2 regions of the Pseudomonas corrugata genome follow, and region 2 is predicted to be linked to the other one. Evidence: predicted binding sites of a transcription regulator. Region 2 holds the regulator's gene; the other holds the start of a gene.
What was found. The regulator sigma-54, encoded in region 2, starts transcription at its own class of promoters, with help from an activator protein. The targets are predictions, from matches to a motif close to ANTGGCATNNANNTTGCTNT.
Positions count from the first base shown of each region.

Region 1: QZH45_RS25710 (pilin) is a predicted target of sigma-54. The motif match lies at 1,876-1,895, and genes of this name have one in related genera.

Region 1 covers NZ_CP130434.1:5,757,661-5,761,870, reverse strand. The annotation lists gene QZH45_RS25720 (type II secretion system F family protein) at 1-14, opposite strand, end outside; gene pilB (type IV-A pilus assembly ATPase PilB) at 17-1,717, opposite strand; gene QZH45_RS25710 (pilin) at 1,942-2,358, shown strand; gene QZH45_RS25705 (BON domain-containing protein) at 2,631-2,984, shown strand; gene QZH45_RS25700 (DUF2845 domain-containing protein) at 3,288-3,584, opposite strand; gene QZH45_RS25695 (DUF748 domain-containing protein) at 3,586-4,210, opposite strand, start outside.
Region 2 covers NZ_CP130434.1:1,264,809-1,269,018, forward strand. The annotation lists gene ptsN (PTS IIA-like nitrogen regulatory protein PtsN) at 1-437, opposite strand, end outside; gene hpf (ribosome hibernation-promoting factor, HPF/YfiA family) at 450-758, opposite strand; gene QZH45_RS05535 (RNA polymerase factor sigma-54) at 835-2,331, opposite strand; gene lptB (LPS export ABC transporter ATP-binding protein) at 2,548-3,273, opposite strand; gene lptA (lipopolysaccharide transport periplasmic protein LptA) at 3,273-3,818, opposite strand; gene lptC (LPS export ABC transporter periplasmic protein LptC) at 3,805-4,210, opposite strand, start outside.

The DNA of each region.
Region 1 (4,210 bases), 2.0 Mb from region 2:
GCCTTGGCCGCCATATTCAATCCTTGGTGACCCGGTTGATTTCTTCGAGGCTGGTCACCCCTTGCATCACTTTCAGTAACCCCGAAGTGCGCAGGTCGTTGAACCCGTCCTTGCGCATTTGCAGATCGATTTCCAGGGAATTGCCTTCGGCCATGATCAGCCGTTGCAGTTCGGGCGTATTTTTCACCACTTCGTAAACCCCCACGCGTCCTTTGTAGCCACTGTTGCACTGTTCACAACCGACCGGCTCATAGATCGTGAACGAGCCGATGCGTTCCTTGGGGAAGCCTTCCTTGAGCAGGGTTTCCTCGGGAATCTCCGTGGCCTTCTTGCATTGGTTGCACAGTTTTCGCGCCAGGCGCTGGGCGATGATCAGGTGGACCGCCGTGGCGATGTTGAAGCCGGGGATGCCCATGTTCTGCAAGCGGATCAGGGTTTCCGCGGCACTGTTGGTGTGCAGGGTGGAGAGCACCATGTGCCCGGTCTGGGCTGCCTTGATGGCGATTTCCGCCGTTTCCAGGTCGCGGATCTCTCCCACCATGATCACGTCCGGGTCCTGACGCAGGAAGGAGCGCAGGGCCTGGGCAAAGTCCAGTCCCTGGCGGGGGTTCACGTTGACCTGGTTGATGCCTTCCATGTTGATTTCCACCGGATCTTCGGCGGTGGAAATATTGATGTCCACGGTATTGAGGATATTCAGGCCGGTGTAGAGCGAGACAGTCTTGCCCGAGCCGGTCGGCCCGGTGACCAGGATCAGCCCTTGGGGTTGTTTGAGGGCCGCGAGGTAGAGCTCTTTCTGATCCGGTTCGTAGCCCAGGGCATCGATACCCATTTGCGCGCTGGAAGGGTCGAGAATCCGGATCACCACTTTTTCGCCCCAGAGCGTGGGCAGGGTATTGACCCGGAAGTCGATGGACTTGGTTTTCGACAGGCGCATTTTCAACCGGCCGTCCTGCGGCTTGCGCCGCTCGGAAATATCCAGGCTGGCCATGACCTTCAGGCGCGCGGCGATGCGGCCGGCCAGTTGGGTCGGCGGCCTCGCCACCTCCCGCAACATGCCGTCGGTACGTACCCGCACCCGGTAGGATTTCTCATAGGGTTCGAAGTGCAGGTCGGAAGAGCCACCCTTGATCGCGTCCAGCAGCATCTTGTTGACGAACCGCACCACCGGCGCATCGTCAGCGTCCTGGCCGGCAATGGCGTCCTGTTTGCGATCGTCGTCCGACTCGATGTCCAGGCCGTCGAGGTCGACATCCCCCATGCCTTCCAGGCCGGTGGTGCTGGATTCGAAAAACTTCTCGATGGCATCGCTGAGTTTGTCGTCCTCTACCAGGATGGCTTCGGTGGTCAGGCCGGTACTGAACTGGATGTCGTTGATGGCCTGGTGGTTGGTGGGGTCGGAGATACCCACGAACAGCTTGTTGCCGCGCCGCCACAGCGGCAGGGCATGGTGTTGCCGAACCAGTTTTTCACTGACAAGGCCGGTGGGCTGGCTTTCCTTGTCCAGGCTGTTGAGGTCCAGCAGGGCGACGCCGAAATGCTCCGAGGCAATTTCAGCAACCTGGCGACTCTGGACCAATCTGTTCTGCACAAGGTAGCTGACCAGGGGCATGCGGTTGCGTTGGGCTTGCTGCTGCGCCTGCTGCGCGCTTTGCTCGGTGATCAGCTCGGCCAGTACCAGTTGCTTGGTCAAACCGCTGAGGGCGATGTCATTCATGGGGATCCCGACTGCTGACGGTTCATGACTTATAGCCTAGTCAAGCATCGACGCCAAACCAGCGGAGCAGGGTGACAAAAAACGTCAGATAGTGCGGATGTTGGGGTAGGACGTTGGGCTTCCTTGGGCTGGAAGCCCTTGCTGGCAGGGGGCCGGGGATTGGCATGTGCCGTGCAACACACCCTCCAAGCATGAGATTTCGCCTCATGTTAATGGAGATGTCTATGAGCAAGCAGAATGGTTTCACGTTGATCGAGCTGCTGATCGTCGTGGCGATTATCGGCATTCTGGCGACGTTTGCGTTGCCGCAGTATTCCAAGTATCAGGCGCGGGCGAAGGCCACGGCGGGGCTTGGGGAAATCAGCGCGATGAAGGTGCAGTACGAAGATTTGGTCAATCAAGGTACAGACCCGACAACGGCCCTTATGGACTTCCCGACGTCCAGTAACTGCACGTTTTCCGTATCGGGAACGGCCGCCGCCGGGGGAACCCTTGTATGCACCCTCACGAAAGCACCCAGTCAGGTAATGGGCAAGACCATCACGCTCACTCGCACGGCGGCAGGTGCCTGGTCATGCGGCTCGACTGCCGCCCAAGAGTTTCTGCCGGCAGGTTGCACCGGCTCCGGAGCTGCGCCGTGATTCAGAGTTGATCATGTGGCGGGATTCATCTCCCGTCACATAAAGTCTTCGCGATTCATAAGCTTAGAAGTGGACACAGAACCGGTAAGTTGCATGTAGATAACTGGCAGGTCATGCATTTTGCAAGATTATGAAAATGACCGCTTCGCTTAACACATTGATTTTAAACAAATTAATTAAATTCTCAAAACTGGCACATCCTTCGCACTACTCCTGATAACCCTGCCGGGATCCACCTCCGGCAGTTTCTGAGAAAAACAGGAGTTACTCGTATGAAGAAGTTCGCTATCACTGCCGCTGCTGCTGCCGCACTGACCTTGACCATGGCTAACGCATTTGCCGAGACTGCTCAAGCGACTCAGGCTCCAATGATGCTGGCTGCTGGTGAAGTGACTAAAGCCAAGGAAGAAACCAAGGACACCTGGATCACCACCAAAGTCAAAGCCGATCTGGTTACCGAAAAAGGTATCCCAGGCTCCGACATCAAGGTTGAAACCAACAAAGGCGTAGTGTCCCTGTCTTCGACTGTTGCGATTACCGAAGCGCAAAAAACCACCGCAGTGGCGATCGCCAAGAAAATCAAAGGCGTCAAAGCCGTATCGGCTGATGGCCTGAAGGCCGAATAAGGCCAAGACTTCTCGCCTGGACTGGGAGAGGGCGCGGCAAACGGGCTGAGTCATACGTTTGCCGTTGCTTTGGAGTTCATGCGAAAGGCCACAGGGACGTGGCCGCCACAGGCCTCCGGCATTTTGCCGGGGGCCTGTTTTATTGTGGATGACAATCAGCCGACAACGGTATCGGCAGGTCCATCGCCATCGCGAGCAGGCTCGCTCCCACATTGGCCCGGGGTGTTCTCACAATCCAAGGTCGGCGCCGATCCCTTGTGGGAGCGAGCCTGCTCGCGATGGCGGTACCACGGCCAGCCTCGGTCAATGCCCACGCCGACTGGTGATCTGCACCAGTCGATTACCCTCGAAGCGCAGGAACTGGTACATGCCGCTGTTGGGGCCATAGGTCCATTCTTCCACCGGGTATTCCTCCCGGCGATTGACGCTGCGTTTGTAGCCCAGATCATCCCGCGCCACCGGTTGCCCGCACTTTTGCAGGACCTCGCTCGAGCGGTCGCCGACGCTGATGAGCTGGCTGCCGCAACGCAATGTGTCGGCAGCCGATGCGTAGGGGGTATTGAGCAGTAAGCCCAGGCCGAGCCAGTAGAGAAGCTTCATCCTATTCGGCATCCAGATGCAGAGGCGTGATCACACGCCCGTCGCTTTCGGCCTGGCCGAGGCTGGCGTCGATGAAATAGACACGGTCATCGGCCAGTTGGCCCTTGTCCACCAGGAAGTCCTTGATGCTGCTGGCCCGCTCCTGGCCCAGCTCGCGGAGCAATACATCGCTGCCGCTCCAGAACTTGATGACACCTTCACGCAGTTTCTCGATGCGGGCCTTTTTATCCAGTTGTGTCCATTCGGCCGGCGGCTGGGCCTTGAGACGGGTTCGATAGATGCCTTCCAGCAGCGGTGCCTTTTCGTCCTCCGGCACCTGCAGCAGCGCCGCCTTGGCCGGAACCTTGTCGCCCCGGCGTTGCAGCATCTTGTAGTAGTTGTACTGGTATTCGCGTTCCAGGCGCTGGCCGGCGAGCAGCGGCCCGTCGCTGCTTTCGGCGGCTGTGCCTTCGATTTCCAGGCGCAGTTCCGGACGCTTGGCCAGTGCCTCGGAGAGCTTGAGCAGCACACCTTCGCTTTCCTGGCTCAGGTCGCTGGAGCCCGGCGCGAAGGCGACATTGCCCAAGTCTTCCGAGCCACCGCCAGCCACCAGCCCGCCGATGAGTTTGAAGGGCGCCTGGGCCGCT
Region 2 (4,210 bases):
ACCTGATACAAGGCTTGGTTACTCGGTGCGCTGCGCAGTTTTTCGCGCACTTCCTTGCGGTCCAGCATGCTGGCGATCTGGCGCAGCAGTTCAAGATGCGCATCGGTCGCTGCTTCCGGAACCAGCAATACGAACAACAGGTCAACCGGTGCGCCGTCGATGGCGTCGAAATCTATGGCGGCTTCAAGGTGCAGCAGCGCGCTGATGGGCGTGATGCATCCCTTGAGGCGACAGTGAGGAATGGCGATGCCGTTGCCAAAACCGGTGGAACCGAGTTTTTCACGGGCAACCAGGGCCTCGAAAACGTCCTGCATTTCCAGATCCGGCACTTCGCGGTGGATCAGGTTGGCAATTTGTTCGAGGGCTTTCTTTTTACTGCCGCCCGGCGCGTTCACCATGGAACGGCCGGGGGTCAGGATGGTTTCTAGTCGGATCATGGATTGGGGGAGTTAACGACCGGTAGCGCCCTGGAGGAGGCTCTGGGTCTTTTCCTTATGCTTTTTGAGTTGGCGATCCAGCTTGTCGGTCAGCAGGTCAATCGCGGCGTACATGTCTGTATGCTCCGCATTGGCAACCACCTCTCCGCCGGGGATATGCAGTGTGGCTTCGATTTTCTGCAGCAGCTTCTCGACGTTCATCGTGACCTGCACGTTGGTGATCTTGTCGAAATGCCGTTCCAATCGGTCGAGTTTTTCGCCGATGTAGGTACGCAGGGGTTCGGTCACTTCCAGTTGGTGTCCACTGATGTTGACTTGCATACAGCTTCTCCTTCGTTGCCAGTGCATAAAGCGGCAGGCAGAAATACCTGCCACTGGAACGCTGTGGCGTGGCCTGTTACATCAACCGCTTGCGTTCGCTCGAAGGCGCGATCCCGAGGGATTCGCGATACTTGGCGACGGTACGGCGGGCCACCTGAATGCCTTGTGCCTCCAGTAAACCAGCGATCTTGCTGTCACTCAACGGCTTTTTCTGATTTTCCGCGGCCACCAGTTTCTTGATGATCGCGCGGATGGCCGTGGAAGAGCATTCGCCGCCTTCGGAGGTGCTGACGTGGCTGGAGAAAAAATATTTCAATTCGTAGATACCCCGTGGGGTATGCATGAATTTCTGCGTGGTCACACGGGAAATTGTCGATTCGTGCATGCCCACTGCCTCGGCAATGTCGTGAAGGACCAGCGGTTTCATCGCTTCGTCGCCGTAGTCCAGGAAGCCGCGTTGGTGCTCGACGATCTGGGTGGCGACCTTCATCAGGGTTTCGTTGCGACTCTGCAGGCTCTTGATGAACCAGCGCGCTTCCTGCAGCTGGTTGCGCATGAAGGTGTTGTCGGCGCTGGTGTCGGCACGCTTTACAAAGCCGGCATACTGGGCGTTGACCCGCAGCTTGGGTACCGACTCCTGGTTCAGCTCCACCAGCCAGCGATCGTTGTGCTTGCGCACGATCACATCGGGAACCACGTACTCGGGCTCGGTGGCCTCGATCTGGGAGCCCGGGCGCGGGTTGAGGCTCTGGACCAGTTCGATCACCTGGCGCAGTTCATCTTCCTTGAGCTTCATGCGTCGCATCAGTTGGCTGTAGTCGCGGCCGCCCAGCAGATCGATATAGTCGGTGACCAGTCGCTTGGCTTCGGCCAGCCATGGCGTCTTGGCGGACAACTGGCGCAGTTGCAGGAGCAGGCACTCACCCAGGTTGCGGGCGCCGATGCCGGCCGGCTCGAACTGCTGGATACGGTGCAGGACGGCCTCGATCTCGTCCAGCTCGATGTCCAGCTCCGGATCGAAGGCTTCGAGAATTTCTTCGAGGGTTTCGTCCAGGTAGCCCTGGTTGTTGATGCAGTCGATCAGGGTCACGGCGATCAGGCGATCGGTGTCGGACATCGGTGCCAGGTTCAGTTGCCACAGCAGGTGGCTTTGCAGGCTTTCACCGGCGGAGGTGCGGGTGGTGAAGTCCCACTCGTCATCATCGCTGCTCGGCAGGCTGCTGGCGCTGGTCTGGTAGACGTCTTCCCAGGCCGTGTCCACGGGCAGGTCGTTGGGGATGCGTTCGTTCCATTCGCCATCCTCGAGGTTGTCCACCGTCGGGGCGGCTTCCTCCTGGTAGGACGGTTCCTGGGTCTCGGTATTGGGTTTCTGCTCGACGTTGTCGGCCAGCGGATCAGTGTTGTCGAAGTCGTCGCCTTCTTCCTGGCGTTCGAGCATCGGATTGGATTCCAGGGCCTCTTGGATTTCCTGTTGCAGGTCCAGGGTCGACAATTGGAGCAGGCGGATGGCCTGTTGCAGCTGCGGTGTCATCGTCAGCTGCTGGCCCATTCTCAAGACTAGCGATGGTTTCATGGCAGGGGCTTAACACCTTATTCGCCGGCGCACATGCGCCATCCACTACAAGGGCGCCGAAGCGCCAAACCTTAAGCAAATTATATGCCTGAAGCAGAAGTGTTTGCCTAGGGGAATTTCTCAATTAGTTCCCCGATGATAGGGGATTCACTGAGAGTATCCCGAAGCGTTGCGTGTTTGAGTCCGCAGCGCAGGGACATTTGCCAGGCACTTCGCTTACAGGCGGAACTCATGGCCCAGATACACTTCCTTGACCAGTTCGTTGGCCAGGATGGTGGTGGAGTCACCTTCGGCGATCAATTGGCCGTCATTGACGATGTAGGCGGTTTCACAGATGTCCAGCGTCTCGCGCACGTTGTGGTCGGTGATCAGCACGCCGATCCCCTTCGCCTTGAGGTGGTGGATGATCTGCTTGATGTCACCTACCGAAATCGGGTCCACGCCGGCGAACGGTTCGTCGAGCAGAATGAATTTCGGTGCGGTGGCCAGGGCGCGGGCAATTTCCACTCGACGCCGTTCGCCACCGGACAGGCTCATGCCCAGGTTGTCGCGGATGTGGCTGATGTGGAATTCCTGCAGCAGGCTTTCCAGCTCCTGACGACGACCGGCCTTGTCGAGTTCCTTGCGGGTTTCGAGAATCGCCATGATGTTGTCGGCTACCGACAGTTTGCGGAAGATCGACGCTTCTTGTGGCAGGTAGCCGATGCCGGCCTTTGCCCGGCCATGCATCGGCTGGTGGCTGACGTCCAGGTCGTCGATCAGGACGCGGCCCTGATCGGCCTGGACCAGGCCGACGATCATGTAGAAACAGGTGGTCTTGCCCGCGCCGTTGGGGCCGAGCAGACCGACGATCTGCCCGCTGTCGATGGACAGGCTGACATCGCGCACGACCTGACGGCTCTTGTAGCTCTTGGCCAGGTGCTGAGCTTTCAGAGTTGCCATTACTGGGGCCTTTGCTCGGTTTTCTTTTTCGGCTGGATGACCATGTCGATCCGTGGGCGCTGCTCGGTCACCTTGCTGCCGGTGGCGCGACCGGCGCTGGCGAGTTTCTTGTTCGTGTCGTAGACGATTTTCTCGCCTTGGGTGACGTTGTTGTCCTTGTCGATGACCTTGGCACGATCGATCAGTACGACGCGGTCCTGGGACGCGTGATACTGGATGGTCACGCCGTAGCCTTGCACGGGCTTGGTGTCGCCGGCCGTTTGCAGTTGCTCGAAATAGGCCAGGTTGCCCACCGAGGTCACTACGTCGATATCGCCGGACTGGGTGCGGGTAATGGTCACGGTGTTGCCGGTGACCTTCATTGAGCCCTGAGTGATGATCACGTCGCCTTTATAAGTGGCGACCCCGTTCTTGTCGTCCAATTGGGCGTCGTCGGCCTGGATGCGGATAGGCTGATCACGGTCGTTGGGAAGAGACCAGGCGCTCGCGCTTCCCAGTGCTGCGCCCAGACTGAGCAAAATAGGGAGGGTTTTAGCGAGCTTCATACTGTCCTCTTACGTTCGATAGCAGGTGTATCCTGCTTTCCTTCAGATACGCTTTCATTCCCGTGCCGGTCGATACACCACCGGCGCCGTCGATTCTAACGGGTTGCTCGGTCTGCGCATATTGTCGCTGCGGGAACACGGTCATGCGAGTGCTGGTGATGATGGTCGTGCGGTTCTTCTCGTCGGTTCGTGCGACGCGTACCGAGTCGATCAGTTCCACTTCGGTGCCGCCGGAGTTGACTTCGGCACGCTTGCTCTGCACGTGCCACGGAAACTCCGTGCCACGGAACATGTTCAGGTCCGGATTGGCGACCAGTGTAATGTCGGTGGCCTTGACGTGATCGACCTTGTCGGACGTCATTTCGTACTGCACCTTGCCGTCAGGCAGGTAC